One region of the Actinoplanes sp. CA-015351 genome, then DNA from elsewhere that is predicted to be linked to it. Evidence: riboswitches for the same ligand, from Rfam matches in the RefSeq annotation. Region 1 holds a riboswitch; each other region holds the start of a gene.

What was found. A riboswitch is a leader RNA that binds a small molecule or an ion and turns the genes downstream of it on or off. The one in region 1 is predicted to bind cyclic di-AMP.
Region 2: another riboswitch for cyclic di-AMP. It lies ahead of ACQP2E_RS07840 (C40 family peptidase); the one in region 1 lies ahead of ACQP2E_RS23095 (NlpC/P60 family protein).
Region 3: another riboswitch for cyclic di-AMP. It lies ahead of ACQP2E_RS01745 (coiled-coil domain-containing protein); the one in region 1 lies ahead of ACQP2E_RS23095 (NlpC/P60 family protein).

Annotation. Positions count from the first base shown of each region.
Region 1 is NZ_CP192102.1:5,008,587-5,018,674, reverse strand. Features, by position in the region: gene cydC (thiol reductant ABC exporter subunit CydC) at 1-960, opposite strand, end outside; gene cydB (cytochrome d ubiquinol oxidase subunit II) at 957-1,937, opposite strand; gene ACQP2E_RS23110 (cytochrome ubiquinol oxidase subunit I) at 1,950-3,365, opposite strand; gene ACQP2E_RS23105 (BlaI/MecI/CopY family transcriptional regulator) at 3,457-3,804, shown strand; gene ACQP2E_RS23100 (M56 family metallopeptidase) at 3,801-4,700, shown strand; cyclic di-AMP (ydaO/yuaA leader) riboswitch at 4,820-4,952, shown strand; gene ACQP2E_RS23095 (NlpC/P60 family protein) at 4,969-5,943, shown strand; gene ACQP2E_RS23090 (AAA family ATPase) at 6,129-7,406, shown strand; gene ACQP2E_RS23085 (tetratricopeptide repeat protein) at 7,403-8,431, shown strand; gene ACQP2E_RS23080 (phosphatase PAP2 family protein) at 8,674-9,828, shown strand.
Region 2 is NZ_CP192102.1:1,702,567-1,712,654, forward strand. Features, by position in the region: gene ACQP2E_RS07830 (type 1 glutamine amidotransferase) at 1-652, opposite strand, end outside; gene ACQP2E_RS07835 (MurT ligase domain-containing protein) at 642-1,862, opposite strand; cyclic di-AMP (ydaO/yuaA leader) riboswitch at 2,251-2,432, shown strand; gene ACQP2E_RS07840 (C40 family peptidase) at 2,439-3,275, shown strand; gene mraZ (division/cell wall cluster transcriptional repressor MraZ) at 3,779-4,210, shown strand; gene rsmH (16S rRNA (cytosine(1402)-N(4))-methyltransferase RsmH) at 4,462-5,523, shown strand; gene ACQP2E_RS07855 (hypothetical protein) at 5,526-6,137, shown strand; gene ACQP2E_RS07860 (penicillin-binding transpeptidase domain-containing protein) at 6,144-8,465, shown strand; gene ACQP2E_RS07865 (UDP-N-acetylmuramoyl-L-alanyl-D-glutamate--2,6-diaminopimelate ligase) at 8,523-10,028, shown strand; gene ACQP2E_RS07870 (UDP-N-acetylmuramoyl-tripeptide--D-alanyl-D-alanine ligase) at 10,025-10,088, shown strand, end outside.
Region 3 is NZ_CP192102.1:384,022-394,109, reverse strand. Features, by position in the region: gene ACQP2E_RS01760 (TetR/AcrR family transcriptional regulator) at 1-155, opposite strand, end outside; gene ACQP2E_RS01755 (ABC transporter permease) at 344-1,240, shown strand; gene ACQP2E_RS01750 (ABC transporter ATP-binding protein) at 1,233-2,006, shown strand; gene ACQP2E_RS01745 (coiled-coil domain-containing protein) at 2,044-3,057, opposite strand; cyclic di-AMP (ydaO/yuaA leader) riboswitch at 3,062-3,197, opposite strand; cyclic di-AMP (ydaO/yuaA leader) riboswitch at 3,405-3,537, shown strand; gene ACQP2E_RS01740 (coiled-coil domain-containing protein) at 3,544-4,560, shown strand; gene ACQP2E_RS01735 (glycoside hydrolase family 65 protein) at 4,615-6,978, opposite strand; gene ACQP2E_RS01730 (beta-phosphoglucomutase family hydrolase) at 7,024-7,764, opposite strand; gene ACQP2E_RS01725 (ATP-binding protein) at 7,859-8,338, opposite strand; gene ACQP2E_RS01720 (ABC transporter ATP-binding protein) at 8,421-9,716, opposite strand.

The DNA of each region.
Region 1 (10,088 bases):
CGGGCCTGCGGGATGGTCGTCAGGCGATGAAGCGGTGAGGATCTCGTCGACATCGGCGATCACGGCCGTGGCGTCGGTGGCGGCGTGATAGCGGGCGGCCATCTCGCGCAGCGGGCGGTACGCCTCCGGGGCCAGCAGGATCACCAGCAGTGCGGGCGCCAGCTCCATCGAGCCGGCCGCCACCCGCAGCCCGGCCTGGACCGCGATCAGGCCGACCGAGAGCGTGCCCACCAGATCCAGCGCGGTGGACGACAGGAACGCGACCCGCAGCACCCGCATCGTCGCGCGCCGGTGCTGGTCGGTGAGGTCGGCGATCACGGCGGTCTGGCGTTCGGCGCGGCCGAACACCTTCAGCGTCGCCAGGCCGCGGACCACGTCGAGGAAGTGGCCGGCCAGCCGCGCGTCGGCGGCCCAGCGCTGCCGGGCCCGGGCCTGGGTGGCCCAGCCGATCAGCGCGCCGAGCAGCGGGATCAGCGGCAGCGTGAGCAGCGCGATGATCGCCGACGCCGGGTCGACGACGAACATGACCAGGATGACGAGCGGGGGCAGGATGACGCCGAGGGCCACCGCCGGGAGATATCCGGAGAACCACGGCTTCAGCGCGTCCAGGCCGGTTGCGAGAACCGTGCTGAGCCGCCCCGAACCGTAGGCCGCCACCCACGCCGGCCCGCGCCGGACGACAGCGTCCAGCATGGAGCGGCGGAGCTCGTCGGTGACCCGGGCGGCGGTGCGGCGGGCGACCACCTGTTCGGCCCAGGCGAGGACGGCCCGCACCGCGAACGCCCCGGCCAGCAGGACGACGCCGGTGTCTCGCGGCCCGGCGACGATCCAGCACAGCGCGACCGCGAGCGCGATGGTGGCAGCGGCCTGGCCGGCGCCGATGAGGGTGAGCAGCGCCACCCCGGCCCGGCTGCTCCGAGCGTGCCGCAGCAGCCGAGGATCGACAGGACCACGGCTCACGATGCGACCCGTTCACTCGAGACTCGGCGGCGGAAGACCCAATAGGACCAGATCTGGTACGCCAGAACGCCCGGCAGCACGATCACCCCGGCCACCGTGATCAGGCGTAACGCCTCCGGCCCGGCGGCCGCGCCGTCCCTGGTCAGCGACCACGCCGCCGACAGTGTGCTGCGCAGCACCACATCGCCGTGCACCAGGAAGACGGCGACCACGGACGCGGCCACACCCGCCGCGACCGCCACGAACGCCGCTGCCTCGCGGGCTCGGCGGGCCAGCACACCGGCCCCGAAACACAGGACCGCGGCCAGGAGTGCGACGCGGGAACCCGTACCAATGCCGATGATCAGAAGGGCGACCGCGCCGCCGATGCCGGCGTGGCGTGCCAGGTCGCGTGCCCGGCGGCGCACCGGGCCGGTCGTGCGCAGCGCGAGGAACGTCGCACCCAGCAGGATCGCGGCGAGGAGCGCGCCCAGCGCGCCGAGCCCGGCAGCGGGAGTGAGCAGCGGGTCGAGGCTGCGGGAGACGCCGACGCCGGTGACTTCGCCGTCGGCGCCCAGCGCGAGGCCGTGCACGAAGATGCCGAGGACGGCGCCCCAGAGCAGCACGATGCCGCCGGAGGAGAGGGCGAGCAGCGCGTCGCAGCGGCGGCGCCAGCTGGACGACGAGTGCTTGCCGCGGAACTCCAGGGCCACGCCGCGGATCGCGAGCAGCAGCAGGATCAGGACCATCGGCAGGTAGAGGCCGGAGAGCAGGGCGGCGTACCAGTCGGGGAACGCGGCGAAGGTGACGCCGATCGCGGCGACCAGCCAGACCTCGTTGCCGTCCCAGAAAGGCCCGACGGTACGGATGACCGCGCCGCGCTCGTGTTCGTCACGCCCGAGGACGGGGGTGAGCATGCCGACGCCGAAGTCGAATCCTTCGAGGACGAAGTAGAGAACCCAGGCGAGAACGAGGATCGCGAACCAGAAAGTGATCATGACGGCGCGCTCCTAGTAGGCCGGGACGGGTTCCGGAGCCGATTCGACGGCTTTGTCAGGTTCGAGCGGCTGCCGGGACAGGTGCATGACCAGCCGGGTCCACGCCAGCGCGAGGATGCCGTAGACGAGCGTGAACCCGGCGAGCGACGTGATCACCTCGGCGCTGGTGAGCCCCGGCGAGATCCCGTCGGCCACCTTGGAGATGCCGAACGCGAGCCAGGGCTGGCGTGCCGTCTCGGTGAAGACCCAGCCGAAGGTGTTCGCGGCGGCGGGCAGGATCGGGGCGAGCCAGATGAACCGCAGGAAGATCCTCGGCGTGCCGTTGCCGGGCTGCAGGATCGCCGGCAGGAACCGCAGGAAACGGAGCTTGAAGGACGACGTCGACCACAGGTGGTACCCAGCGACGATCATGGCGAGGATCCCGGCGCCCATCATCAGCCGGAACGTCCAGAACGCCACCGGGATCATCGGCACGTAACTGCCCGGACCGTGCTGGGCGGCGTACGCGGCCTGCAGGTCGTCGATGCCCTGCACGGTTCCGTTGAACGACCCGGTGCCGAGGAAGGACAGCAGCTTCGGCACCTCGATGCTGAAGAACGGCCGGTCGTGGCCGAGTTCCCCGATGGCGAAGACGGAGAACGGCGCGCCGGTGGTGGTCTCGTACAGTGCCTCGGCGGCGGCCATCTTCATCGGCTGCACGGCGGTCATGACCTTGCCGATGTGGTCCCCGCTGATGACGGTTCCGAGCCCGCCGACCAGCATGACCCAGGCACCGAGCCGGGAGAGTGTCAGGAAGGAGGCGTCAGCCTTGAAGCGCCACACCCCGATCGCCAGGAGCAGCCCGCCGCCGGCCATCGCCGCACCGGCCATCGTGTGCGGGAACGCGGCGAGGACCACCTCGTTGGTGAGCAGTTCGGTGAAACTCGTCAGGTGTGCCCGCCCGGTCTCCGGATCGAGGGCGTACGCGACCGGGTTCTGCATGAACGAGTTGGCGGCCAGGATGATGTACGCCGACAGCAGCGTCCCTGCCGCCACGATGACGATCGTCGCGGCGTGCAGCCGGCGGGGCAGCCGGTCCCACCCGAAGTACCACAGGGCGAGGAACGTCGCCTCGAGGAAGAACGCGAGCATCCCCTCGATCGCGAGGGTGGGTCCGAAGACGTCGCCGTAGAAGCGGGCGAACGCGCTCCAGCCCAGCCCGAACTGGAACTCCTGGACGAGCCCGGTGACGACGCCGACCGCGAACGTGACGATCAGCAGCTTGCCGACGAACTTCGTGAGATGCAGGTATTTCTCCGAACCCGTGCGCATCCACGCGAGCTGGAGCCCGGCCGCCGCCGACGCCAGGCAGATCGACAGCGGGACGAAAAGATAGTGGTAGATCGTCACGACCGCGAACTGCAGCCGGGTCAAATCGAGCACGTCCACGAGGTTCCCCCAACGAAGTACGACGCTTCGTAGTAGATACTACGCCTTGTAGTACGACGCGATGCAGTAGGAGGCTCGTAGGATGGGGAGCATGGCGATGGGAGACCTCGAGCGCGAGGTCATGACGAAACTCTGGGACGCGCGCGAGCCGCTCACCGTCCGGCAGGTTCACGAGCTGCTCAGCCGTGACCGCGACCTGGCGTACACGACGGTGATGACAGTGCTGGACCGGCTCGCCAAGAAAAGCCTGGTCATCCAGCAGAAAGCGGATCGTGCCTACCGGTACGCCCCGGCGCAGTCCCGCGAGGAGATGACCGCCGGCGTGATGCTCGACGCGCTCAGCGCCACGCCCGACCGGGATGCCGCGCTGGCGTACTTCATGGAGCAGCTGCCGCCCGAGGCGCTGAGAGCAGCGTTAGAAGCAGCACGCGAGCGGTGACCGCCCTCCTGCTCGGCGCGCTCGGACTCACTCTGTCGCTGATCGCGCCCGGCATCCTGGCGAGCGCCCGCTGGCCCGACCGCGCCCCGGTCGCCGCCGTCGTGCTCTGGCAGGCGCTCACGCTGACCGCGGTGCTCTGCGCGCTCGGCGTGGTGCTGGCCGCCCCGGAGGAGCTGACCCGGGCGGCCGGCGCCCGCCACCCGGAGACCGTTGTCGCGCTGGTGCTGTCCCTCGCGGTGGCCGCGACGATCGTGATCCGGCTGCTGATCTCGCTGGCCCAGGTGACGTCGCGGGCCCGGGCCCGGCGCGACCGGCACCGGATGCTCGTCGACCTCCTGGACCACGTCGAGCAGCGAGGCGAGATCGGCGGCGAGGCCGGTGAGGTACGCGTCCTCGACGGGGCGCTGCCGATGGCGTACTGCGTGCCCGGCCGGAACCCCCGGGTGGTGCTCAGTGACGCGGTGCTCAAGGTGCTCGACCGCGAGCAGGTCGACGCGGTTCTCGCCCACGAGCGCGCCCACCTGCGGCACCGGCACGAGCTGGTGATGGAGTCGTTCACCGCGTTCTACCAGGCTGTCCCGAAACTTCTGCGGAGCCGGGCGCCGCTTGATGCCGTACACCTGCTGTTGGAGATGGTGTCCGATGATGCCGCGAGGCGCCGCACCGGGCCTGAGCCGCTCCGGGCCGCGTTGTCGCGTCTCGCGGATGCGTTGCCGCTCGCTGAGGGGGCGGCCGGCGAGACCAGGCGGCGGCGGCTGGACCGGCTGGATCTTCCGGAGAGCCGGGCGCTCACGGTGGCCGCGGTGATCGCCGCGGCCGGCTTGCTGGTGCTACCCACAGTGATCCTGGTGGTGCCCTGGTTGGGCCGGGCTATCGAAACGTGGCCTTTTCAATGACGGTGGGTAATGGTATTGGTGCTTACGGTTCCAGCGTGCGGCCCTCCTTCATTTAGCCTCTTGATCCCGGTACGGTGGTCCCGGTTCGGTAGCCCCCCAATCGCCCAACCGGTCGATCTGCCGAACCGCCGCCTAAACGCAGATGCGTGCCGGGGACCCAGGTAGTTCCGGGGTGAAGCCGCTCCCCGAGCGGCCGGGCAGCTTCCCGCCCGAACCCGTCAGCTAACCCGGTCGGCGGTCGAGTGGGAAGAAAGGACAACGCACCTAAGTGAAACGGAAAGGCGTTCTACGCGGTCTGCTCTGCGTAATTGCCGCGGCCGGAGTCGTTCTCACTGGTCCCGCTGTTGCCCACGCCGAGCCCACGCCGGCGAGCGTCGAGAAGCAGATCGACGAGCAGTGGAACAAGCTCGAGCCGGTCATCGAGGAGTACAACTCGGTGCACTCCAAGCTGAAGAAACTGCGCAAGCAGCAGACTTCGCTGGCGAAGACCCTGACTCCATTGCAGGTGAAGGTGGACGTCGCCATGGCCCAGGTCCGGGGCATGGCCGTCGATGCCTACATGCAGGGCCCGCCGAACGCGTTCAACGCGATGCTGATGAGTGGCAGGCCGACGTCGCTGACCGAGAAGCTCACGCTCCTCGACCAGCTCGCCGTCCACCAGACCGAGTCGATCGCGACCGTGGCCAAGCTCCGCGACAAGTACGCAGGTGACAAGGCCACCGTCGACCAGCTCGCCACCGAGATCGCCGCCCGGGACAAGGACCTGGCGTCGAAGAAGAAGGCGATCGAGAAGGAGATCAAGGACCTTCAGGATCTCCGGATCGCCGCCTACGGTTCGGCGAACGTCGATGACGGTGCGCTGCGCACCGGGCCCTGCCCGGTCACGTACACCAACGACAAGGGCGGTCGTGCGGCCCAGAAGGCGTGCGACCTGATCGGCAAGCCTTATGTCTTCGGCTCGAACGGCCCGAACAGTTATGACTGCTCGGGTCTGACGCAGAAGGCATGGGCGTCGGTCGGTGTGTCCCTCGAGCATTACACGAAGGACCAGTGGGGCTCGACCAAGTCAGTGAGCCGGAGCGAGTTGAAGCCGGGTGACCTCGTCTTCTACTACTCCGACATCCATCATGTCGCCATCTACATCGGCGGCGGCAAGGTGGTCCACGCACCGCACACGGGCGACTACGTGCGGATGGCGACGATCGACCGCGGCCCCATCGCGGGATATCGCCGGCCAGCCTGAGAATTGCCGCGAAAGGCCGTTTCTCGCATCATGGCGAGGGGCGGCCTTTCTGCTTCTCTCGCGCTATTTCTGGGGTACGCGTGAACACGGCCGGTGACGGTTCGCACAGCTCCGCTTCGTCCGCCTCCGGCCGGAGTCCCCGGTGCACAGCGGGTGCTCACCCGGCAGGGGCATAATCGCGTGTCATGAGCGACGCCTTGATCGACAGCCTCACCGCCGCGGTGCAGGTCCGTCCGGACGACCTCCCGTTGCGCCTGCACCTGGCGGAGCTGCTGGTGTCCGCGGGCCGCGGCGGCGAGGCGATCGGGCACGCGGCGCAGGTGCTCGCGCGCGAGCCGGGCAACGTCGTCGCGCAGCAGCTGATGGGCCGGGCACTGGCACCCGCGGCCCCGCCCACGCCTCCGTCCGCCGCGCCGCCCGCGCCTCAGCCGGGTTCTGCTCAGCCCGGTTCTGCTCAGCCCGCCGCCGGCCCGGCCGGCGTCGACTGGGGTGCTCTCGAGGAGCAGTTCGGCGACTCCGTGCCACCCCGGTTCGCCCGCTCCTCCGCCGACGGCGAGCCCGACCAGGTACGCGGCCACGAGGACCGGGTCTTCGACGTCGAACGCGCCACGATCACCCTGGCCGACGTCGGCGGTATGGCCGACGTGAAGAAGCGCCTCGAGGTCTCGTTCCTCGGACCGCTGCGCAACCCGAAACTGCGGTCCCTGTTCGGCAAGAGCCTGCGCGGCGGCCTGCTGCTCTACGGCCCGCCCGGCTGCGGCAAGACGTTCCTGGCCCGCGCGGTCGCCGGCGAGATGGGCGCCGCGTTCCTCTCGCTGAGCATCACCGACGTGCTGAACATGTGGGTCGGCAGCTCGGAGAAGAACCTGCACGACCTGTTCGAGTCGGCCCGCGGGCATGCCCCGTGCGTGCTGTTCCTCGACGAGATCGACGCGCTGGGGCACAAGCGCAGCCAGCTGCAGTCGTCCATGCGTACCGTGGTGAACCAGCTGCTCACCGAACTCGACGGCGTCGAGGGCGGCAACGACGGGGTGTTCGTCCTGGCGGCCACCAACGCGCCCTGGGACGTCGACGCGGCGCTGCGGCGTCCGGGTCGCCTGGACCGTACCGTCCTGGTGCTGCCGCCGGACCGCGCCGCCCGCGCCGCGATCCTGGAGTTCCACCTGCGGGACCGCCCGGTCGCCGGCATCGACCTGGACCAGGTCGCGCAGGCGACCGAGCACTTCTCCGGCGCCGACCTGGCGCACCTGTGCGAGACCGCCGCCGAGTACGCGATGCGCGACTCGATCACCACCGGCGAGATCCGCATGATCGGCCAGGCGGACATGCTGGCCGCGGCCCGCGAGGTACGTCCGTCGACGGACGCGTGGTTCGCCACCGCTCGCAACGTGGCGATGTTCGCGAACGAGAGCGGCGAGTACGACGACCTGGCGGCGTATCTGAAGAAGCGCAAGGTGCGGTGACGCCGGCAACCCGTGCCCGGGCGCTCGCCGACGTCGGCCGCCTCGCGGACGCCGAGACCGAGGTGCGCCGCGCCCTGGTGGAGGTCCCGGCTGATCCGGAGCTGCTGACCCTGCTGGCGGGCCTGCTGCGCCTCCAGAAGAGTGCCGCTGAGGCGCTGGCCGTCTCGCGAGCCGCCGTGGCGGTCGCGCCCCATCTACCCGGTACTCACATCGAGCTGGCTGAGTGCCTCCTGCTTGCCCAGGCCCCCGAGCACTCCAGCCCCCGAACCCGGGAAACCGCTCTGCGCGCCGCCGAGGAAGCCGTCCGCCTCGACCCCGCGCACCCGCCCGCCCACCGCGTCCTGGCCCGCGCTCACGCCCAGTCCCGTGACTTCCCCCGCGCCCGCGACGCCGCCCGTCGTGCCCTCGCGCTCAACCCCCGCTCCGTCCCCGACCTGCTCACCCTCGGTGAGATCGAGCGCCACGCGGGCCGCCGCAAACCCGCGCGCGAAGCGATCGAAAAAGCCCTCGCCCAGGACCCCGGCAACCCGGACGGCCGCTGGCTGATCGCCCTGCTCGACGCCGAACGGCTCCGGGTCCGGTCGTCGATGCGTAGCCTGCGCGAACTCGCCGCCGACCATCCGGCCCGCCTCGACACCACCGCGCTGACCTGGCCGGTCCGTGGCCTGCTCAGCGGCTTTCGGCGGGGCCTCGGTGCGGGCGTCCCGCTGGTCGCGGTGCTGGCGGCCGGCGCGTACCCATGGCCCTCCTGGCAGATCGCCGCCCGCGCCGCAGCCGTAACGGTCGTGCTCGTGATGATCGGTTTCGGTCTGCGCGTACTGATCCCCGCAGGTCTTCTGCCCTGGCGCTGCGTCACGCTTCTGCCGGCGCGCACGCGCCGCGCGGTGCGCATCGGATGGGTCGCGGCAGGTGCGACGGTCACGCTCCTGCTCGGGTACGCGCTAACAGCGCAGTGGACCCCGTTGATCGCCGCGTTCGCCACGCTTGCCCTGCTCATGGCCGCTGGACGCAATGACCGGCCCTGATCCGAGGACCGCGTCAATGTAACGGCGTTGTTACCAATGCGCGTTACGTCACTATCCGCCGGTTAAATCTTGCCCAACATGCAAGATCGCCGGATGCTTCTCCTTGCGTATCGACGGGGGAGCGGACATGGCGAATTCAGGCTCACCTTGACCGGCCTTCACCCGGGCGTCGTCGGCGTCCGGGTGCCGAACGCCGAAGTCTCGCAATTCCCGCCCGCACCGCATTTCCCGGGGAGCTTGCCGTGAGTGTGCCGTCCTCCTTGACGCTCCCGAAATGCCCGGACAGGCCGGGCGGCGACCCGTCGGACCCGGCTGGGGCCCGGCCTGGCTTCCTTGCGGCGCTGCGTTCCGCGCTGCGTGAGATCGCGCTGGTGGCGGTGCTGTTCGGCGTCTACAAGGTGGGCCGGCTGGCCGCCGACGGCCACGTCGATGAGGCGTTCCGCAACGCGCGCGTGGTCTGGGACGTCGAACGCTGGCTGCACCTGCCCGGCGAACTTGCGGTCCAGCACACTCTGCTCGGCTGGCCGGCCCTGGTGGAGATCGCCAACACCTATTACGCGTATGTCCATTTCCCGGCGACCGCGGCCTGCCTGATCTGGCTGTACCTGTTCCGCCCGGCGCACTACCGCTGGACCCGCAACGTCCTGACGCTGCTCACCTCGGGTGCGCTGCTGGTGCACTTCGTGATCCCGCTGGCGCCGCCGAGAATGCTGACCGACACCGGAATGCTGGACCTGGGCCACCTCTTCGGCCCGGCCGTCTACGGCAACCCGGAGACCGATCACTTCTCCAACCAGTACGCCGCCATGCCGTCCCTGCATTTTGGCTGGGCCCTGGTGGTGGCGATCGCCCTGATCTCCGCGATCGGCGGCCGCCACCGGGCCCTGTGGCTTCTGCACCCGGCCATCACCCTGCTGGTGATCGTGGCAACGGGCAACCACTACTGGCTCGACGCGATAGCGGCAGCCGCCCTGACCGGCGCGGCCTACGCCCTGCTCCGCAACTACCACCCCGACCAGCTAGCCCCCGCCGCAGCCCCCAACCCGCCGGCAGCGACGCCCGCGGAAGGGGCGCCTTTGGCGGGTGCGCTCGCGGAGGCGGCGCCCTCGGCCGGGGCGCTTGCGGAAGGGGCGCCTTTGGCGGGGGCGCTTGCGGAAGCGGCGCCCTTGGGCGGGGCGCTTGCGGCGGCGACATCCGCGGTCTCTGCGGGCGCCGCGGCCACGGCGGTCTCGGCGCGGGCCGGGTCGGCGCGGGCCGGGTCGGCGCGGGCCGGGTCGGTCTCGGTCACCCTGATTCGATCCGCCGCACCTGCGGAAGGCCCGACCTCCATCCCGGTAGCCCAGCTGGTAACCACCCAGGCGCCGAAAGTGCCGTCCCAGCGCCGCACCTCGCTCTAGGCAAGGATCGACGCCACGAGTCGGGCGGGGGCCTCCCGCCACGATCTTGGTCCTCGGGCCACCCTCCGGTGGTAGCAGCGGTCCAAGATCTCGCAGGGTCAGGCAAGCGTGTCGGTTCGGGGTTCGATACGCAGTTCGATACGCACCCGAACTCGACACACACGCCGCAAGCACCCTGTCCGTGTCGAATTCAGGTTCGATACGGACCCAAAATCGACACGCGTAGGTGGGGCCCGCCCGCCGAGACAAGCCGAGCCGTA
Region 2 (10,088 bases), 3.3 Mb from region 1:
GGGGCGCAAGCCTATCCGCGCCTGTTGACCAGCGCAGTAGCAGATCGGCTATAGCTGGGTTGCGAGCGAGCGCCGGTCCGTGTGAGTACGTTCCGAGAATCTTCCCGGCCCATGCTCCCTCGGTTTGGCCGTCGTTGCCCACTCCCGCGGTGACTCGCGCCAGGGGAGCCGCTTGCGCTCCCAAGTGGGTACGCCCACCGTGGTTCTCGAATCCGGTGAGAGGCGGCAGCCCGAGTCGCGGGTCGATGTCGCCTCGCAGTTCGCCGACGGCCCGGGTGACGCCCCGGTCCGAAGAGATGTCCAGCAGTCCCAATCCCGCGCACTTGGCCCCCTTCGCGAAGAACGAGTGGCCGAACAGCTGGTAACCGGCACAGATGGCCAGAACCGCGGCGCCCTGGTTGACCGCGCGGTGCAGACCGCCGTCGGTGAGCAGCCGCTGGGCCGCCAGCGCCTGCGGCCCGTCCTCGCCGCCACCGATCAGGTAGATGTCAGCGGAGGTCGGCATCTGCTGGTCGGAGCGGACCTCGTAGGTCTCCACCGGGATGCCCCGGGCGGCCGCGCGATGGGCCAGGATCGACAGGTTGCCCCGGTCGCCGTAGGTCGAGAGCAGATCGGGGTAGATCCACACGATCCGCAGAGACTCAGTTGACACGGTCCAACTCCGCTCGGATGTCCTGGAACGCCGTGTAATTGGCGATCACTTCGAGGCGGCCTGGCGGAACGGCCCGCAGCGCCTCGTCGAAACTGAGTACGTGCCGGAACGGCACCTGGTTCACCTGGAGCCGGACGGCCAGGTCGTACGCGCGGTCGCCGGTGATCAGCACCGGGCGGTTGCGCAGGGGCGCGAAGTCGACGTCGTACAGCCATGAGGTGTCGAAGCCGTCCGGGTCGCGGGCGTTGATGGACAGCAGCGTCGGCGCCTGCTCGGCCATGTCGAACGCCTCCAGCCAGCTCGCCGGGTTCTTGGCGAGCAGCAGCCGGATGTTGCGGCCGTCCCGGTCGACCTGGGCGTACCGGCCCGCGATGGACGTCACCCGGGCCAGCCGGGGCAGCGCCTCTATCGGGCGTACGCCGAACTCGGCGGCGACGGCGAGCGCGGTGGCCGCGTTGCCGATGTTGACCTTGCCGGGGAGCTGGAGCTTGACCAGGTGCCAGTCACCGCGCGGGTCGATCACGCCCTCGTCCTCGACCGACCAGTTGGCCCGGGGGCGGCGCAGCGGGCAGCCGGTGCACCACCAGTCGCCGTTGGCCCGCTCGATCGGGTGGCCGCTCTCCGGGCAGACGAACGAGTCGTCGAGCCAGCGCTGGCCGGCGCTGAACCAGGTGACCTGGGAGCTGCCGCTGGCCGCCCAGACGACCATCGGGTCGTCGGCGTTCGCCACCACCTTGATGTGCTGCTGGCTGGCGAGCGCGGTTTTCCACAGCTGCGCCATCATCGACACCTCTTTGGCCCGGTCCAGCTGGTCCCGGGAGAGGTTGAGCAGCGCCACGATCTTGGGCCGGGTGGCCTCGATCACCTGGGCCAGGTAGTGCTCGTCGACCTCGAGCACGGCGAACGGGGTGTGACCCTCTTTCGCCAGCGCCGAGGTGTGGCCGGTCGGCATGTTCGCGCCGAACGAGTTGGTGGCGACCCGGCCGAGCACGCCGACGGCGGCCGCGGTGAGTCGAGTGGTGGTGGTTTTACCGTTGGTACCGGAGACGAGCGCCACAGCCCGGCCGGAAGAAAGGTGAGCCAGGAGGTCCGGATCGATCTTGAGGCCGATCCAGCCCCCGATCACCGAACCGTCGCCGCGTCCCGCGGCCCTGGAGAGCGCCGCAGCGGTCTTCGACGCGGTGGTCGCGACCTTGGCGATAAGAGGCATCTTCCCGTCCGTCACGCCAGCGAGGGTACCGGACCGAAAGGTTACGTCCAGTTGCCGACCGGTCAAGATCGCGTGCGACTTGTGTTTGTGCCGGTCTCGTCGTTTTGACCAAGGATCCGGTGGGAGTGACGACTAATTGTGTGTTCTGTTTCACCCGTAACTCTCGACTGATCGTGATCAGGTGACCGCTTTGAGTAATGGCATTTGTCTCCTCCCGGTAACAAACTGGACATCAACAAATGTGCCAATCACTCTGCGTCACATTTTCGGGGCTAACGATCACGCGGACGGTCAGGTACCAAGGGTGAGCCGGCGGCATCCGCTCGCCGGCTCGTACCAGCCTGGCTAACGCCGAGCCCTGCCCCGAGCTGGATGGTGCGACCGCAGGAACACCGGAACACCGAACAGGCATCTGGGGGCAGGGACGGGGGACCCATTTACGGTCCGTCCCGCGCCGCGGCTCCACGCGGCGATCACGGGACGACCTTGGGGTGAAGTCGCCTCGGCGACCGGGCACACCTTCCCGCCCGAACCCGACAGCTAACCTCGCAGGCGTGCCGGAGGGAATTCTCAACCGTGCACGAACTTCGTTCGCGCCATGGCCGCCGCAACTCCTCGCGCGCTGCCGGCACTGTCGCACTGTCTCTGGGTCTCTGCCTTTGCGCCGGGCAGCTGGTCACCGCGTCACCCGCCGCGGCCGCCAGCACCACACCGGTCATCAAGGTCGCCAGCACCACCACGGCTTCGGCCGCGGCGGCGACGGTCACGCCCAGGCTGTCTGCCAAGGCCAACACCCGGAACCTGAAGTGGGGTTCCACCCTCAAGGTGACCGCCAAGGTCATCGACCCGCGTACCGGCAAGATCGCCAAGGGCACGGTCCGTCTGCAGGGCTATGTCGGTGGCAAGTGGCGTACGTGGGACACCGAGAAGGTCAAGAACCAGAACGGAACGGTCACCCTCAAGTACGCGCCGAAGAACACGTACAAGGTACGGACGATCTTCAACGGCTCGGGCTACAAGACGGTGACCACCGTCAAGACCACGGTGAAGGTCCGGGCCAGCGGCGCCAAGATCCTCGCCGAGGCCAAGAAGCACAAGGGCGCTCTCTACAAGTACGGCGCGTCCGGCCCCAAGCGTTTCGACTGCTCGGGGTTCACGAAGTACGTCTACAAGAAGGCAGCGGGCAAGTCGCTGCCGCACAAGGCGAACTCGCAGCAGAGCTACGGCAAGAAGGTCGCCAAGAGCAACAAGCAGATCGGCGACCTGATCATCTTCCGGAACGGCTCGTACGGGTACCACGCCGGCATCTACGCCGGTAACGGTTACATCTACGACTCGCCGCACACCGGCGCCCGGGTCGGCAAGCACAAGATCTGGAACTCGAACTACGTCGTGCGGCGCCTGGTCGCCTGATCGCGACCGTGTCATTGGCGCAGCAGCGCAGTAAGTAAGGAAAGACCGGCGGCGGCATGGTGGTGCCGTGGCTGAGATCACGCCTGTGGGGTGTGGCCCGTTCCTGGGTCACGCCCCACAGGCGTTTCTCCTTCGGTACGCGTTGCCGAAAGGCCTCCACTGTGCTCCACCGGAGGCCTCCCTTTTCCTCCACTCAGGTGGTTGAGGGGCCGCTCCCACACTGTGAACGTGGAGATATCGGACCTGTTGTGCTCGATGTCGGAAACCAGACCCCGTTGATCATGGTTGCGCCCTCCACTTCGGCCCACCGCCTTTGACCAGGAACTACGTCCGCGAAAAGGGCTCGCGAGCGACCTCATTCGGGTTGCAGGTGGAGGGAAGTGGAGTAGAGTGGGGCGCAGTGGCAGGGCCGAGGAACCGACCTGGGACTGCCGGCCCGAGTTGACAGGCGAGACCGTTCCACCGCGAAGGGACGCGACGCCAAGGCAAGGGGGGTTGAGCCGATGTTCCTCGGCACACACACCCCGCGCCTGGACGAAAAAGGCCGGCTGATCCTCCCGGCGAAGTTCCGTGATGAGCTGGCGGGAGGTGTCGTGATCACCAAAGGACAGGAACGCTGTCTGTACGTGTTCCCGATGCCGGAGTTCCAGCGCATCGCCGGTCAGCTGCGTGAGGCGCCGGTGACGAACAAGGCGGCCCGGGCTTACAGCCGGGTGTTCTTCGCCAGCGCGCACGACGAGGTTCCCGACAAGCAGGGCCGGGTCACCATCCCGGCGCACTTGAGGGAGTACGCGAGCCTCGGCCGCGACCTCGTGGTGATCGGTGCCAGCACTCGCGTCGAGATCTGGGACAAGCAGTCCTGGGACGACTACCTCATGGCGAGCGAGGAAGACTTCGCCGACATCGAGGAGGGGGTGCTGCCCGGCGGACTGTAAGGCGTGGCACCTCGGTGGGCCGCTGTGCGGTCCGGACGCCACTGCCGCCGTACTGCGAGATCTCCAGCCGCTCCCGCTCCTGGCGCCTCTTCCCCGGCGCCAGGCGCGTGTCCGGGGTCGGCCTTCCTGTCAGGGAAAGGCCCGCACGGGACAGAGCGGATGGGGATCTGGCGGTACGGACTGGCGGCCGGGCCGGCAAGAACGGCCGAAGTTGAAGGCAATACCAGGGTGCGACGTGTTCGGGCAGGGCTATGGGGGTCAATATGGGGGAGCCGCGAGGCACACATGTGCCGGTGCTGCTCGAGCGCTGTCTTGAGCTGCTCGCCCCGGGTCTCACCTTGCCGGGCGCCGTTCACGTCGACTTCACGCTGGGTCTTGGCGGGCACGCCGAAGCAGTCCTGGAGCGGTACCCCGATGTGATCCTCATCGGACTCGACCGGGACACCGAGGCGCTCGCTCACGCACGTCACCGCCTGATCCGTTTCGGCGATCGCACCCACCTGGTGCACGCCGTCTACGACGAGCTGCCGCGGGTTCTCGGCGAGCTCGGCATTCCGGCGATCCACAGCGGACTGTTTGATCTCGGTGTCTCCTCGTTGCAGCTGGACGAGGCGGACCGCGGTTTTGCGTACTCGCAGGACGCCCCTCTGGACATGCGGATGGACCAGTCGCGAGGTGTCACCGCCGAGGACGTGGTCAACGGGTACGAGCCGGGTGAGCTGGTTCGCATCCTCCGGCAGTACGGCGAGGAGAAGTTCGCGCCGCGGGTGGTCTCGGCGATCGTGCGGGAACGGCAGAAGGTCCGGATCACCTCGACGGCGCGCCTGGCCGAACTGGTGAAGGACGCGATCCCCGCCGCCGCACGCCGAACGGGTGGAAATCCCGCAAAAAGGACCTTCCAGGCACTACGCATTGAGGTCAACGCCGAACTGGACGCTCTTGAGGGTGCGGTTCCGGCTGCTTTGGATGCGTTGGCGGCCAAGGGCCGGCTTGTGGTGATGAGTTATCAATCGTTGGAGGACAGGATCGTGAAGCGCGCCCTTGCCGCGAGGTCGCGCAGCACCGGGCCGATCGACCTTCCGGTCGAGCTTCCCGGTACCGGTCCGACGCTGAAGCTGCTGACCCGGGGGTCGGAGCTGCCCAGCGAGGCCGAGGTGGCGGAGAACCCGAGGGCAGCCTCGGTGAAACTGCGCGCGGTGGAGCGGTTGGACGAGCAGGACCAGGCATCGGGGACCGGCCGCGAACGGCCCCGACTGTCAACGCGCGGGAAACAAGGGCGGTTACGCCCGGGGGCGAACGAGGGGGAGGGGTGAGCATGAGCGAGCGATACGACGCGCCGCGGTCGGGGGGCCGTGCGGCGTCCCGTGACACGGGCACCCGGGGGGTGAACCGGACCAGCCGCGGCCGGGAGACCGAGCCGGTACGCACAACGCGTCGCAGCAAGCCGGAATCCGACGGCACCGCAGCGCTCGCACTCGAGGTGACCGAACTGTCGGTGACAGCGGCCGAACCGTCCACCACCGGCCGTCCGCGGCTGTGGGTGGCGCCGCCGCTGCCGATGCGGGCGCCACGGGCGACGTTCGCCGCGTCCGTGATCGCTCTGGTGCTCGTCGGTGTGCTCGGCATCCTCCTGATCAACACCAAGACGATGGAGCAGTCCTTCCGGCTCAACGCGCTCCAGAAGGAGCAGGCCGCCCTCGACAAGCAGCAGCAGAGCCTGGAGCAGCAGCTCATCCAGGCGTCCAACCCGGGCAACCTGCACGCCGCTGCCCGTCGGCTCGGCCTGGTCATGGCGGAGTCGCCGGCGATGATCCGGCTTCCGGACGGCAAGATCAGCCGGATTCCGACGCCGGGTCGCGGCCAGCCGGGCGTCACCGCTCAGGGCGGTCTCAAGGCCGGTACCGCTACCTCGGGCGCCGGGCAGTAGGCGACCATGTCGCCGCGAGCAGACGACGAGACACCGCGCCGGGGTACGCAGCCCCGGCGCGGTTCGTCGCGGGACCTCCCCGCCGAGGAGCCCGAGGAGAACCCGGGCCGCCGTGGCCGCTCCAGCATCGGTGACGCCCGTGCCTACACCCCGCGCGGACGGACCGTGGCCGAGCGGGGCCGGGCACCGCGTTCCGGGCGGAACACCGACCCGTTCCGGCCGGCTCTGCAGGTCCTGGACGGCGGCGAGACGCCGGCCCGGACACGCGGCCGAAAGCCGGCGCAGGATCAGGACCCGGCGCAGGACAAGGGCCCGGCACAGGACAAGGGCCCGGCGGCGGCCAGGACCAAGGACTCCGGCCGGCGCACTGAGCCGGCGCCGCGGGCCCGCGAGCGCAAGCCGGCCGGCGGCGACACCGAGCCGCGTACTCGTGGCCGTGGTGACGGTTCTCGCGTTGCCCAGGACGACGGGGCCGGTGGACGCCGGACTCCGCGGGACCGTGCTGTCCCCCGTACCCAAAAAAGGCCGCCCGCGCGGCCGAGACGGCCGGAGAAAAGGGTGGCGGCCGAGCCGCCGAAGCTCGCGAGCGGCACCCGCCGGCTGCGACTCGGCACGGTGCTGGCGCTCTCCCTCTTCGTCACCATCGGCGTGCGGCTCGTGGTGCTGCAGGTCGCGACGTCCCCGGACGAGGCCGCCAGTCTGCTCGCACTGCGGGAGCGGCGGCTGAGCACGGTCGAGCTTCCGGCGCCGCGTGGCAGCATCCTGGACAGCTCCGGCGCCGTGCTCGCGCACAGCGTCGAGGCGCGGTACGTCTACGTCGACCCGGAGAACGCGAAGCTTCAGAAGAAGATCCCGGAGGTCGCCGCGAAGCTGGCACCGCTGCTTCGTGTGCAGCAGTCCAAGCTGATCGAGCTGATGCAGCGCAAACAGTCACTGGGTGGCTGGCTGAAGTTCCGCTATCTGGCCCGCGGTGTGGACGTGGCGGTCGCCGACAAGATCGAGGGCATGGGGTTGCCCGGCATCTACACGCACAGCGATGAGCGGCGTGACGTGCCCGGCAAGGACCTCGCGGCGAACCTGATCGGCTTCACCGGCGACGACCACCACGGTCTGGAAGGCCTCGAGGCACGGTACGACGAACTGCTGCACGGCACCGACGGCAAACGGGTCTTCGAGGTCGGCAAGGGCAACCTGGGCGCGCCGATCCCGGGCGGGTACGAGCAGTTCACCGCCGCGAAGCCGGGCAACTCGCTGCAGCTCACCATCGACCGCGACGTGCAGTACGAAGTACAGCGGATCCTCGACGCCGAGGCGGAGAAGAAGAAGGCGACCGTGGCCGGCGCCGTGGTGCTCGACGCCCGGACCGGCGAGGTGCTCGCCCAGGCGAGCTACCCGGCCTACAACGCGGCGAAGCCGGAGGATTACGACTCGCAGGAACGGATCGACGTGCCGACAAGCGTCGTCACCGATCCGGGCTCCAGCCACAAGGCGTTCATCTTCGGTGCGGCCCTGCAGGAGGGGCTGATCACGCCGGACTCCACGCTCAAGATCGGACCCGGTCTGGAGCGGGGTGGCGAGCCCTTCAAGGACACCCACCCGATGGACAAGGGCACCGAGATGACCATGCCCGGTCTCCTCGCGCTCTCCTCCAACGTCGGCACGATCCTGATCGGGGACATGCTCGGCAAGGACAAGATCTACGAGTACCAGCAGAAGTTCGGGCTCGGCTCGGCGACCGGCGAGGGCATGCCGGGTGAGGCCGAGGGCCTGCTGCTGAAGCCGGAGGAGTGGAGCGGCTCGGCGTCCGGTTCGGTGCCGATCGGCCACAGTGTCTCGGCCACGCTGATCCAGATGGCGGCGGCGTACGCCGCGATCGCCAACGACGGCACCTACATCCAGCCGCAGCTGATCAAGTCGACCATCTCCGGTGTGGACGGCAAGGTGACCCCGGCCGCCGATCCGGAGACGCACAAGGTGCTCGATCCGCAGGTCGCCTCGCAATTGCGGACCCTGATGGAGGCCGTGGTCGACACGAAGGGCGGCACCGGTGGCGCCGCCGCGGTGACCGGCTATCGGGTCGCCGGCAAGACCGGCACCGGCAAGATGCTCATCGACGGGCAGTACACCAGTCACAACGCCAGCTCGTTCATCGGCATGGCGCCCGCCGACAACCCGCGGTACGTCATCGCGGTGTCGATGGACGTCGCCACCGGCAGCGGTGGCGAGGTGGCGGCGCCGGCCTTCAGCGAGATGATGTCCTACACGCTGCTTCATTACCGTGTGCCACCGTCCGGTACGAAGCCACCGACCTTCAAGATCCATCCATGAACCCATGCCGCATGGCGTTGACGGGAACCTGTGCGGCACCGGGTAGGGTCTGACGCCGTGTCAGGCATTCCCCGACCCGTGAACGTCACGCCGGTCCCGTTGAGCCAGCTCGCAGAGCTGATCAGCGTGGATGCGGCGGGCGGTGACATCGATGTCACTGGGGTCACTCACAGTAGCGGGGCCGTGCGCCCCGGCGACCTTTACGCCGCGCTTCCCGGTGCGAACCGGCATGGCGCCTCATTTGTCGCGTCCGCTGCCGCGTCGGGGGCGGTGGCTGTCCTGACCGATTCTGATGGGCTGGCGCCGGCGCTCGAAGCCGGCCTGCCCGCGCTCGTCATCGACGATCCCCGGGCGGTGCTCGGTGCGGTTTCGGCGGCGATCTACGGGGAGCCGTCGCGGCGGCTCACCATGATCGGCGTGACCGGAACGGCGGGCAAGACGTCCACGTCCTATCTCGTGGAAGCCGGGCTGCGTGCGGGCGGGCTGGTCACCGGCCTGGTCGGGACGGTGGAGACGCGGCTCGACGACTTCGTGGTGAAGAGTGTTCGGACCACTCCGGAGGCGACTGATCTGCAGGCGATCCTCGCTGCGGGGGTCGAGCGCGGGGTGACCGCTGTGGTGATGGAGGTTTCCAGTCACGCTCTTGTCATGGGGCGGGCTGACGGGATCGCTTTCGCGGCTGCCGGATATACGAATTTCGGGCAGGATCACCTGGATTTCCACCCGACGTCCGAAGAGTATTTCGCCGCCAAAGCCCGGCTTTTTGATGGCCGAGCGGCTGTCGAAGTTCTTAACTACGACGACGACGCGGTTATGCGCTTAAATAACGAAAAATCGGTCACTTACTCTGCTTCAGGAAATGCCGGGGCGACCTGGTGGGCCTCTGATGTGCGGCCGGCTGCTTTCGGCCAGCTCTTCACCGCCCACGGCCCGGACGGCGTCACCGTCGAGACCGGAGTGGCCCTTCCCGGGCTTCACAACGTCGCCAACGCGCTGCTGGCCCTCGCGCTGCTGTCCGGGGCCGGCATCGACCCCGTGGTCGCCGGCGAGGGAATCCTGGCGTGCAAGGGCGTGCCCGGCCGGCTCGAACAGGTCGACGCTCCCGGCGAGATCCTCGGTGTGGTCGATTACGCACACAAGCCGAACGCGATCGTGGCCGCCCTCGCGGCGCTGCGCGAACTCGCCGGCGCGCGGGGCGGGCAGCTGATCTGCGTGATCGGCGCCGGTGGGGACCGGGACAAGGGCAAGCGGCCGCTGATGGGTGAGGCCGCCGCGCACGGTGCGGACCTGGTGATCGTCACTGATGACAATCCGCGTACCGAAGATCCTGGGTTGATCCGGGCCGCCGTGCGTGAGGGCGCTCTGTCGTCTGCCGGCGCAGCCAAGGTCATCGAGATCGGCGGGCGGCGGGCGGCGATCGACGAAGCCGTGAAGCTGGCGTCCGCCGGTGACGTGATCGCGGTGCTGGGCAAGGGCAACGAGCAGGGCCAGGAGGTCGGCGGCGAGGTACTGCCGTTCGACGACCGGATCGAGCTGGCTGCCGCTTTAGGAGGCCGTTCATGATTGCCATGACTCTGGGCGAGATCGCCACGATCGTCGGTGGGCGGGTGTCGCCGGCCTCTT
Region 3 (10,088 bases), 3.9 Mb from region 1:
GTCTTGCCGACCCCCGCTCGGCGGGCCACCGCCTCGATGGACAATCGGCCGTAACCGACTTCCGCCAACTCGTTCATGACCGCGTTGCGGATCGCCACGGTGATGTCGCCTCGGAGCACCGCCGCTCCGGCAGGTGCGCGCTTTGTTGTCGCCACAGAGTCACTATAACGCTACGACGTAACGGTTGCGTTCCGCCGTTTGGTCAGCTACCTTCAGAGCCACGTCGATACGAACCCGTTCCAACGGAAGCGGCGAGCGCCTGTCATGCTTGCTAGCTGTGTCCTCGCAGCAGCAACAGGAGCCCTCCGCCTCCGCCGGGCCGACTAGATCGGAGCACCACCCCATGCCAGAGACGGCGGTCGCCGAGACCGGCGCCGAGCTCTCGCCCAAGGAGCTCGCCCGGCGGCACGGTCTGACAGCGTCCGGGCGGCTTCCCAGCCTCCCTGAGTACACGCGTCAGCTGTTGTCGTACCGGCACTTCATCCAGTCGCACGCCAGCGCCAAGATGAGTTCTTCGCTGGGCAGCACGAAGCTCGGCACGGTGTGGCAGGTCCTCACGCCGATCATCAACGCCGCGGTGTACTACCTGATCTTCGGTGTGATCATCGGGACCAGCAGGGGCATCGAGAACTTCCCGGCGTACCTTTGCATCGGCGTTTTCGTCTTCCAGTTCTCCCAGTCGATCGTGCAGTCCGGGATCAACGCGATCACCGGCAACCTGGGCCTGATCAGGGCGCTGCACTTCCCCCGGGCGAGCCTGCCGCTCTCGGCCGCGCTGGTCGAGATCCGCAACTTCATGGTCGCCCTGATCGTCCTGATGGGCATCGTCCTGATCACCGGTGAGCCGATCACCACGCAGTGGCTCCTGCTGCTGCCGCTGCTCGCTCTCCAGTCGTTCTTCAACACCGGCCTGGCCATGTTCATGGCTCGCTACGGCTCGAAGAATCGGGACATCAAGCAGCTGATCCCGTTCATCATGCGGTTCTGGATGTACGGGTCCGCGGTTCTCTACCCGGTCACCCTGTTCGAGGACAAGCTGGACGGCTGGCAGCTCGCGCTTGTCGAGGCGAACCCTCTGCTGATCTTCATCGAGCTGTACCGCCACGCGCTGCTGGAGAACGTCACGCTCGCCGGATCGCCGACCGTGCTGTGGATCGAGGCGCTGGCCTGGAGCCTGATCGTCGGCATCGGTGGTTACGTGTACTTCTGGCGCGGAGAGAAGGGCTACGGCCGTGGCTGACAACGAGAACACCCCGACCGTCATCGCGGACAACGCCCACATCATCTACAAGGTGCACAGCTCGGCCTCGCCGGGCAGCGGCAGCCCGCTCGCCAGCTTCAAACGCCTGGTCACCAACGACAAGGCGGCGAACATCAAAGAGGTGCACGCCGTCAAGGGTGTGAGCTTCACGGCGTACAAGGGTGAGGCCATCGGGCTGATCGGCAGCAACGGGTCGGGCAAGTCGACCCTGCTGCGGGCGGTCGCCGGGCTGCTGCCGGTCTCCAAGGGCGCGATCTACGCGGCCGGCCAGCCGTCACTGCTCGGTGTGAACGCGGCCCTGATGAACGAACTGCCCGGCGAGCGCAACGTCGAGCTGGGCTGCCTCGCGATGGGCATGTCGCCGGCCGAGGTGAAGGCGAAGAAGGACGAGATCATCGAGTTCTCCGGCATCAACGAGCGCGGCGACTTCTCGTCGTACCCGATGCGGACGTACTCCTCCGGCATGGCCGCCCGGCTGAAGTTCTCGATCGCCGCGGCGAAGAAGCACGACGTGCTGCTGATCGACGAGGCGCTGGCCACCGGTGACGCCAAGTTCCGTCGCCGCAGCGAGGCTCGGGTGCGTGAGCTGCGTGCCGAGGCCGGCACGGTCTTCCTGGTCAGCCACAGCGAGCAGTCGATCCGGGACACCTGCGACCGGTGCATCTGGCTGGAGTCGGGCGAGATCCGGGCCGACGGGCCCACCGACGAGGTGATGCGGGAGTACGAGGCCTACATGCGTAAGTAGCGCCTCGCACTCCCCAGGAGAACAGCCGCCGGCAGGATCAGCGGACCGAGAGATGCACGTGGTTGGTGTGGTCGCTGGACGGGTCGCCACCCGCCCCGCTGTACGACTTCCAGCCACTGCTCGGTAGCCAGATCCGGCGGTACCAGATCACGTACAGGACGTCGAGTGCGTCCGCGTTGTTGATGAAGTAGTTCGCCAGGTTGTTGCCGTACGTCTTGCTGGCGCCTGTCGCGTCGCCGCCGAAACCGTTCTTGTCGGCGGCGAAGTCGCAGGCCCGGCCCTTGGGATGCTCACCGCTGTTCTGCTCGCGGAAGCAATGCACGTACCGCTTGAAGCCGTCGCTCTGCGCCTGCTTGAGCGCGTGCAGGGTGCGCGGGGTCAGACAGCCGCCACTGGTCGGGTCGGGCTCACTGCAACCGGAGCCCGAGCCGCTCGGCGCCGGATCCGCCTTGGCGCTGCCGCCGCCGTCGCTCGACGAGGACGCGTCAGCGCCCTGGTTCGCCTTCTTGAGCGCCGTCTCGACCTGCAGCTTCTTCTTCGCCATCACATTGACCTGCTTCTGCTGGTCCTTGACGGTGGCGTCGATGGCGAGCTTGGCCTTGCGCTGACCGTCCAGCGTGGCCTTGAGATCCTCGATGGCGTCGTTCTGATCGGCCGCGACGGACGCCAGGGTCTCGGCACGGTCGATGAAGCTGCCCGTGTCGCTCGCGGTGATCAGAGCGGACATCCCACCGAGCCGGCCGGACGTGTACGCCTGCGACGCGATCTCGTCGAGCGCCGCCTGTTTCGGCCCGACCTCGGCGTCCAGCTTCTTCAGCGTGGCCGTCAGCTCGGTCTGCTTCTTCTTGGAGGTCTTCAGCTTCGCCTTGGCCTCGACGTAACCCCTGGAGGCGTCCTCCAGTTGTTCGACGAGTGACTTGGAGCCGCCCTCACCGTCGTCACCGTTGTCACCGGGAGCGGCGGTGGCCGGTGACGCCACTATCGCCATCCCGCACACAGCGAGCAGCAGCGCCATGACAGCCGCTAATCGCCGCGCAGTCTTTCGCTGCACAGGTTATTCCTTCCGTCGGCCGCCGACCGAGTTAGCTGACGGGTTCGGGACGAAGGAAATCCCTACCGCGGTTGCGGATTCACCCCGAGGAAATATGGTTCCCCGGCTCGCCGTGGGTGGCGATTAGGCGGCGGTCCCCGGGTGGGAACCGGAACCGACCATACCCACTCAATCGACAGATCGACAGTTCTCGTACGTTCCGCGATTGCGTGGCCACGTGAGGTGATTTGGTTACAGAAAGTCGTTGGCCGGTAACAGTTTTGCCGGTTCCGCGGTCCTGATACCGCGCCATTCCTCAGGTAAACTCGTCGCCGGTCCTGCCAGGACGGCACCGCCCCCGAGGAGCCGGCAGGCCGCCGCCTAATCACCGTGAGGTGAGCCGGGGAACCAAGTCAGTGGGGTGAATCCGCCTTCGGGCGGTAGGGATCTCTTCCGTCCCGAACCCGTCAGCTAACTCGGTCGGCGGTGACAAGGAAGGAACTGTTGATGATCGGAAGTCCCCGCCGGTGGCTGACACTTGCCCTGGCACCACTGGTGGCCACGGCATTGTTCGTGGCGCCGGTGACCCCTGCCTCGGCGGAGCCGAGCGGTTCGTCCGCCACCGCTGAGGAGGACGACGAGGACGCCCTGCTCTCAGACGTCATCGAGGCCGCCAACCGGCGATTCGTCACGGCCAAGGCAGCTGTGACGAAATCCACGAAGGCGCAGGCGAAGCTCAACGTCGAGATCAAAGCCGCCGAGACCCGGCGCGACCAGTTGATCCCCGAGGTCAACTCGATCGCCCGCGAGCAGTACGTGACCGGCAACCTGAGCGCGGTCGGCTTCCTTCTCGGCGCCAACTCGTCGAATGACTTCCTGAAGAAGGCGATCTCCCTGGAGGAGATCAACAAGCTGCACGACGAGAAGCTGCACGAGCTCAACCAGGCGATCGAAACGGTCACCGAGAGCAAGGCGAAACTCGATGCCGAGGTCAAGGCACAGAAGCAGAACTCGGCGCTGATGAAAAAGCAGCGCGACTCGGCGGAGAAAGCTCTGAAGCTGGTCGGTGGCGACGCGCTCACCGACGGTTTCGTGGTGGCGAAATCCCCTGTCGCCTCGGCCGCGCCGCGCAACTCCAGCGGCGGCTTCTCCGCGGAGGGCTGCACCGAGAACGACCCGACGACAAACGGCTGCATCACCAAGCGCACGCTGCATATGTACAAAGAGACGAAGAAAGCCGGATTCGACCTCTTCGTCGGTTGTCACCGTGACGGCGGGCCCTTCGAGCACCCCAAGGGCCGGGCCTGCGACTGGTCGCTGCAGAAGAGCGGCTTCTCCTCGGCGCACAACGACAAGATGATGAAGTACGGCAACGACCTGATGGCGTTCCTGGTGCGTAACGCCGACAAGCTCGGGATCTACTACGTCATCTGGTACAAGAAGATCTGGTTCCCGGCGTCCGGCTGGAAGGCCTACCACGGCGTCAGCGACCACACCGACCACGTGCACGTGTCGATGCTCTAGACAGTGATGGAAAAGCCCCCGTCCGAAAGGACGGGGGCTTTTCGCTGCCGGAAATCAGTGCACGGCGCGCCGGACCGGAGCCCGCCCGTGCGGCTGGTACGGCGCCGGGCCGACCGTGACCGCCGGCGGGATCGGCATGGTCACCGGCCGCACCTGGGTCACCTCCAGCTCCTTGCCGTGGTGGACCAGGGTGAGCCGGGCCGAGCCGCCGCCGTTGCGCAGCGAGTACGTGACCTCGTCAGCGGTCACCGCCACCCGCAGCCGCAGGCCGCGCCAGAGCAGCGAGAACTCCAGGTTGTTGATCCGGCTGGGCAGGCGCGGCGCGAAGCTCAGCTGCCCGTTGAAGTCCCGCATGCCGCCGAGACCGGCGACCAGCGACATCCAGGTGCCGGCAAGCGACGCCACGTGCACGCCGTCCCGGGCGTTCTGGTGCAGGTCATGCAGGTCCATCAGGGCGGCCTCGCCCAGATAGTCGTGAGCCAGCTCCAGGTGGCCGGTCTCGGCCGCCAGCACCGCCTGGACGCAGGCGGACAGCGACGAGTCCCGGACGGTCCGCGCGTCGTAGTAGGCGAAGTTACGCGACTTCTCCTCCGGGGTGAACGCGTCCCCACGGAGGAACATCGCCATCACCAGGTCGGCCTGCTTGATGACCTGCTTGCGGTACAGGTCGAAGTACGGGAAGTTCAGCAGCAGCGGGTACGCCTCCGGCGGAGTGTTCTCGAAGTCCCACTCCTGCAGCCGGGTGAAGCCCTCGCACTGCTGGTGCACCCCGAGTTCCTTGTCGTACGGGATGTGCACCGCAGCCGCCGCGTCACGCCACGAGGCAGCCTCCTCGTCGTCCACGCCGAACTTGCGGGCCAGGTCCGGATGGCGCTTGCAGGCCTCGACCGCGGTCATCAGGTTCTGCTGCGCCATCAGGTTCGTGTAGATGTTGTCGTTCACCACCGCGGTGTACTCGTCCGGGCCGGTCACACCGTCGATGTGGAAACGACCGTGCCGGTCGTGGTGTCCCAGCGAGCGCCACAGCCGGGCCGTCTCGACCAGCAGCTCCAGGCCGACCTCACGTTCGAAGTCGTAGTCGCCGGTTGCCTGCACGTACCGGCGGACCGCGTCGGCGATGTCGGCGGCGATGTGGAAGCCCGCAGTGCCGGCCGGCCAGTAACCGGAGCACTCCTGGCCGCGGATCGTCCGCCACGGGAACGCCGCGCCCTGCAGCCCGAGCGTCTGAGCGCGCTCCCGGGCCAGGTCGAGCGTCGAGTGCCGCCAGCGCAGCACGTCGGCCGCCGCGGACGGCTGGGTGTACGTCAGAGCGGGCAGAACGAACGTCTCAGCGTCCCAGAAGGTGTGGCCGTCGTAACCGGGACCGGTGAGGCCCTTGGAGCCGATCGGGCGCTTCTCAGCGCGCGCGCCGGCCTGCAGGGTGTGGAAGAGCCCGAAGCGGACCGCCTGCTGGACCTCAGGGTCACCCTCGACCTTGACATCCGAGTGGTCCCAGAACGCGTCCAGGTATTCCTGCTGCTGGTGCACCAGGCCTTCCCAGCCGTCCAGGCGAGCGCTTGCGAGGGCCGCACCGACCTGGTCACGCAGCGCGGGCAGCGAACGCATGCTGGACCACCCGTACGCCGCCAGCTTGACCACACGCAGCTTCTGACCAGGCTCCAGCCGGCAGGCGACCGTGGTGCGCAGCCAGTCCGGGTGGCCCTCGGTCGTGATGGCGTGCCGGCCGGGCGTGTCCACCAGGTGCTCCATGGCCGCGGCCATCCGGAGGTCACTGGCCTTGGTGCGGTGCACCAGGATGCCGCCGGTGCGCTGCTCCATCATTTCCTCGGCCTGTAGCGGCCGGTCCAGGACCGCGGCGACGCGCGGGTCCTTGCTCATCGGCGGCAGCTGCTCGTTCGCCACCAGCTCGGACTGCAGGATCAGCCGGGCCGCGCCCTCCAGGGGCTCGACCTCGTAGAGGATCGCGACGACGGCCCGCTGTGTGAACGAGACCAGACGGACAGTGCGGACGCGAACACCCTGGCCAGACGGGGAGACCCACTCCACCACCCGCTCCAGCGTGCCGGCACGCATGTCCAGGCAGCGCTCGTGGGACCGCAGCTCGCCGTAGCGCACGTCGAACGGCTCGTCGTTGACGAGCAGGCGCATCAGCTTGGCGTTGGTGACGTTCACCATCGTCTGGCCGGACTCGGGGAAGCCGTACCCGCCCTCGGCGTGCGGCAGCGGCCGCAGCTCGTAGAACGAGTTGAGATAGCTGCCGGGCAGGCCGTGCGGCTCGCCCTCGTCCAAGTTTCCGCGTATCCCGATGTGTCCGTTGGAGAGCGCGAACACCGACTCGGACTGGGCCAGGAGGTCCAGATCCAGCCGGGTCTCCCGGATGTGCCATGGGTCGACGGGGTAGGCCCGTTCACGGATCACGGTCGTGCCTCTCGGTACTGAGAAGAGGAGATCTTGTTAAGGGGATTACCGCGGGAGGAGCTCGGACAGGTCGGTGACGACCACGTCGGCACCATGTTCAAGCAGCGCCTCGGCCTGGCCCACCCGGTCCACGCCGACGACGTGCCCGAAGCCACCGGCTCGCCCGGCGGCCACACCGGCCTGGGCGTCCTCGAACACCACGCAGGTCTCCGGTGCGGCGTTCAGGAGCTTCGCGGCGTACAGGAACGTGTCCGGTGCCGGCTTGCCGGGCAGGCCCAGCTCGCGGGCGACCACGCCGTCCACCCGGACCTCCAGCAGGTCGGCGATGCCGGCCGCTTCGAGGACGTCCTTGCAGTTGGCGCTCGCCGAGACGACGGCGCGGCGCAGTCCGGCGGCCTTGGCCGCCTTCAGGTACTCCACCGATCCGGGGTAGACCTGCACGGCGCCTTCTTTGATCTTTTGGAGCACGAGCACGTTCTTACGGTTGCCGACGCCGTTCACGGTCTCGGCGTCGACGCCGTCGTCGGGGTCGCCCTCGGGCAGGGTGATGCCGCGGGAGGCGAGGAAGGTACGGACACCGTCGGCACGCTGCCGACCGTCAACATATCGGTGATAATCGACGCCCGAATCGAACGGGACGAACGGCTGGCCATGACGTTTCGACCACGATTCCAAGAACGAGTCGAACGTCTGTTTCCACGCGGCGCCATGCACCAGCGCGGTGTCTGTCAGCACGCCATCAAGATCGAATAGACAAACGGTCACCTGTGAAGGAAGTCCGAGCACGCGCCCAATGTAGCCGGACGGGAAGCGGGACGAGAGCGGAAGGGCCTCTTCACATTTCCATGATGGTTCACAGGTCGTTCAACCTGCTGTTTCATCAGGAATCCGGCGTGCCATCCAATGAGATTCGCAATCCGATCGAAGTACCGATCGGGCCGGTGGCGGTCGTTACCTCGTCGCACAACTGGTGCGCCAGCCACAATCCGCGTCCCCCGACCTCGAACGCCTCAGGGGCCTGTGGATCGTCGAGGTAACCACCGGGGATGCCGGGACCCGAGTCGGTCACCATGCACCACACCGAGCCGCCCTCGGTGCGCAGCACCAGCCGGCCCTCGCCGCCCGCGTGCAGGACGACGTTGGTGATCACCTCGTTCACCGCGAGGATGTAACCGTGTCTGCGGTCGGCGTTCAGACCGAGTGGCGTGAGCCTGGCGGTCACCTCGTGCCGCAGAACCGTGATGTCTTCCTGCCCGAAAGCGCAATCAAGCAGCACCGGGGCGGCCGAAGGGCGAGCGGCATCAAGGCTCGGCTCCCTGCCCGGAGCCGAACGCACGCTCTGGCCGATCCTGTCCTCCACCGTCGCGTAGCCTACGCGCTGTGGCCGACTGGTGGCACGGGGCATAGGTGATCCCGCTCGGAAGTGGCGGAGATCCCGGCTGTTAGCGCCAACCGACATCGATCCGATCACCCCTCTCGTCGAAGAAGTGCAGGGCATCCATGCGGACGCCGATGGCCAGCGGGTGACCAGGGGCCACTGCCGGGTAAGGGGCGAGCCGAACGGAGAGCTCGGCGGGCTTGCGATGGTGCCGCCCCGGATCGTTGAGCACGCTCACCCGGCTGGTGGGCCGCTGTTCGACCTCCACGCTGCCAGGCTTGGTCAGACGCTGCAAGGCACCGCCCAGACGTTTCAGCGCGCCCTCGACGGGCGGCTCGGTGTGCACCGGGTTGCTCATCTCGTCGACCACGATCGCGGTCGCGCCGACGTCAAGGAACGCGAGCGACTCGTGCCCGTGGTGCTCCAGGTATCGGATCCGGCCCTGCAGCACGTGCCCCTGGGTATCCGGCGCGACAGGCGTCAGCGCTTCCGCCCGGATGCCCACCACGATCCGCTCACCGTGATAACGCATCACTGCCCGGGCACGCGGGTCGTTCCACGGCATGTAGAGGTTCTGTTCGCCGAAGTTCAGCACGATGTACTGGTCGAGGTGCACGTAGACGGACGCCTCGAGCAAATTCATCCGGGGCGAGCCGAGGAACGCCGCGACATAGAGGGTCGCTGGTCGGCGGTAGACCTCGGTCGGCGTACCGACGTCCTGAAGAACGCCCTTGCGCATGATCGCGACCCGGTCGGCCATGGTGAGCGCCTCGGCCTGGTCGTGCGTCACGTACATGGTGGTGACGCCCAGCTCGCGCGTCATGCTGGAGATCTCGGCACGCAGCTCGGCACGCAGCCCGCTGTCCAGGTTGGAGAGCGGCTCGTCCATCAGGAACAGGCCTGGCCGCCGCACGATCGCACGCCCCATCGCGACCCGCTGCCGCTGCCCGCCGGAGAGCTGGCTGGGCCGGCGCCCGAGCACTTCCCCTATTCCGAGCGCGCCGGCGATCGCGTCCACCCGCTCCTGCCGCGGCGATGGCTCGACGCCGGAGAGCTTCAGCGGGAAACCGATGTTCTCGCCCACGGTCATGTGCGGATAGAGCGCAAAGTCCTGAAACACCATCGCGATGCTGCGCTCGCGCGGCGGCAGGTCCAGCACCGCCTCACCGTTCAGCAGGATCTCCCCCTCGGAGGGATCCTCCAGCCCGGCGATCATCCGGAGCACTGTCGACTTCCCGCAGCCGGAGGGCCCGAGCAGGACCATGAACTCACCGTCTTTGACCTCGAGGTCGAGGTTGTCGACGGCATAGGTGCCATCCGGCCAGATCTTGGTGACGTCCTTGAGCGCGACGGTGGACACCGTCAACCTCCTGCGATCGTGTGATCCCGATCCCACGACGGTCGGCAATCGAGCACTAACTCTGCGAGTGGAGTCGATGCCCTGCCATCGGACGAAAGTGCCATTCGCAGATAGTGATCAATCGATTACGGAGATCTGAACGCGAGGAGATCAAGTGTGCACGTGCACACGACCCCGGCGGTGAGAAAAGACAATCCCTCCCCAGCCAGGCGTTCCACTCACCCTGCCTTTTTGGTACGCATAACCGCCAACCACCCGCCCCTTCCGCCCCTGACGCCCCTCCCCCCGGCGCCCCCACCGCCAGCCCCGGCATCCCCTCACCCCCACCCCCACACCGCCCACCGCGCAGAGCGGACGCCGCGCAGAGCCGCC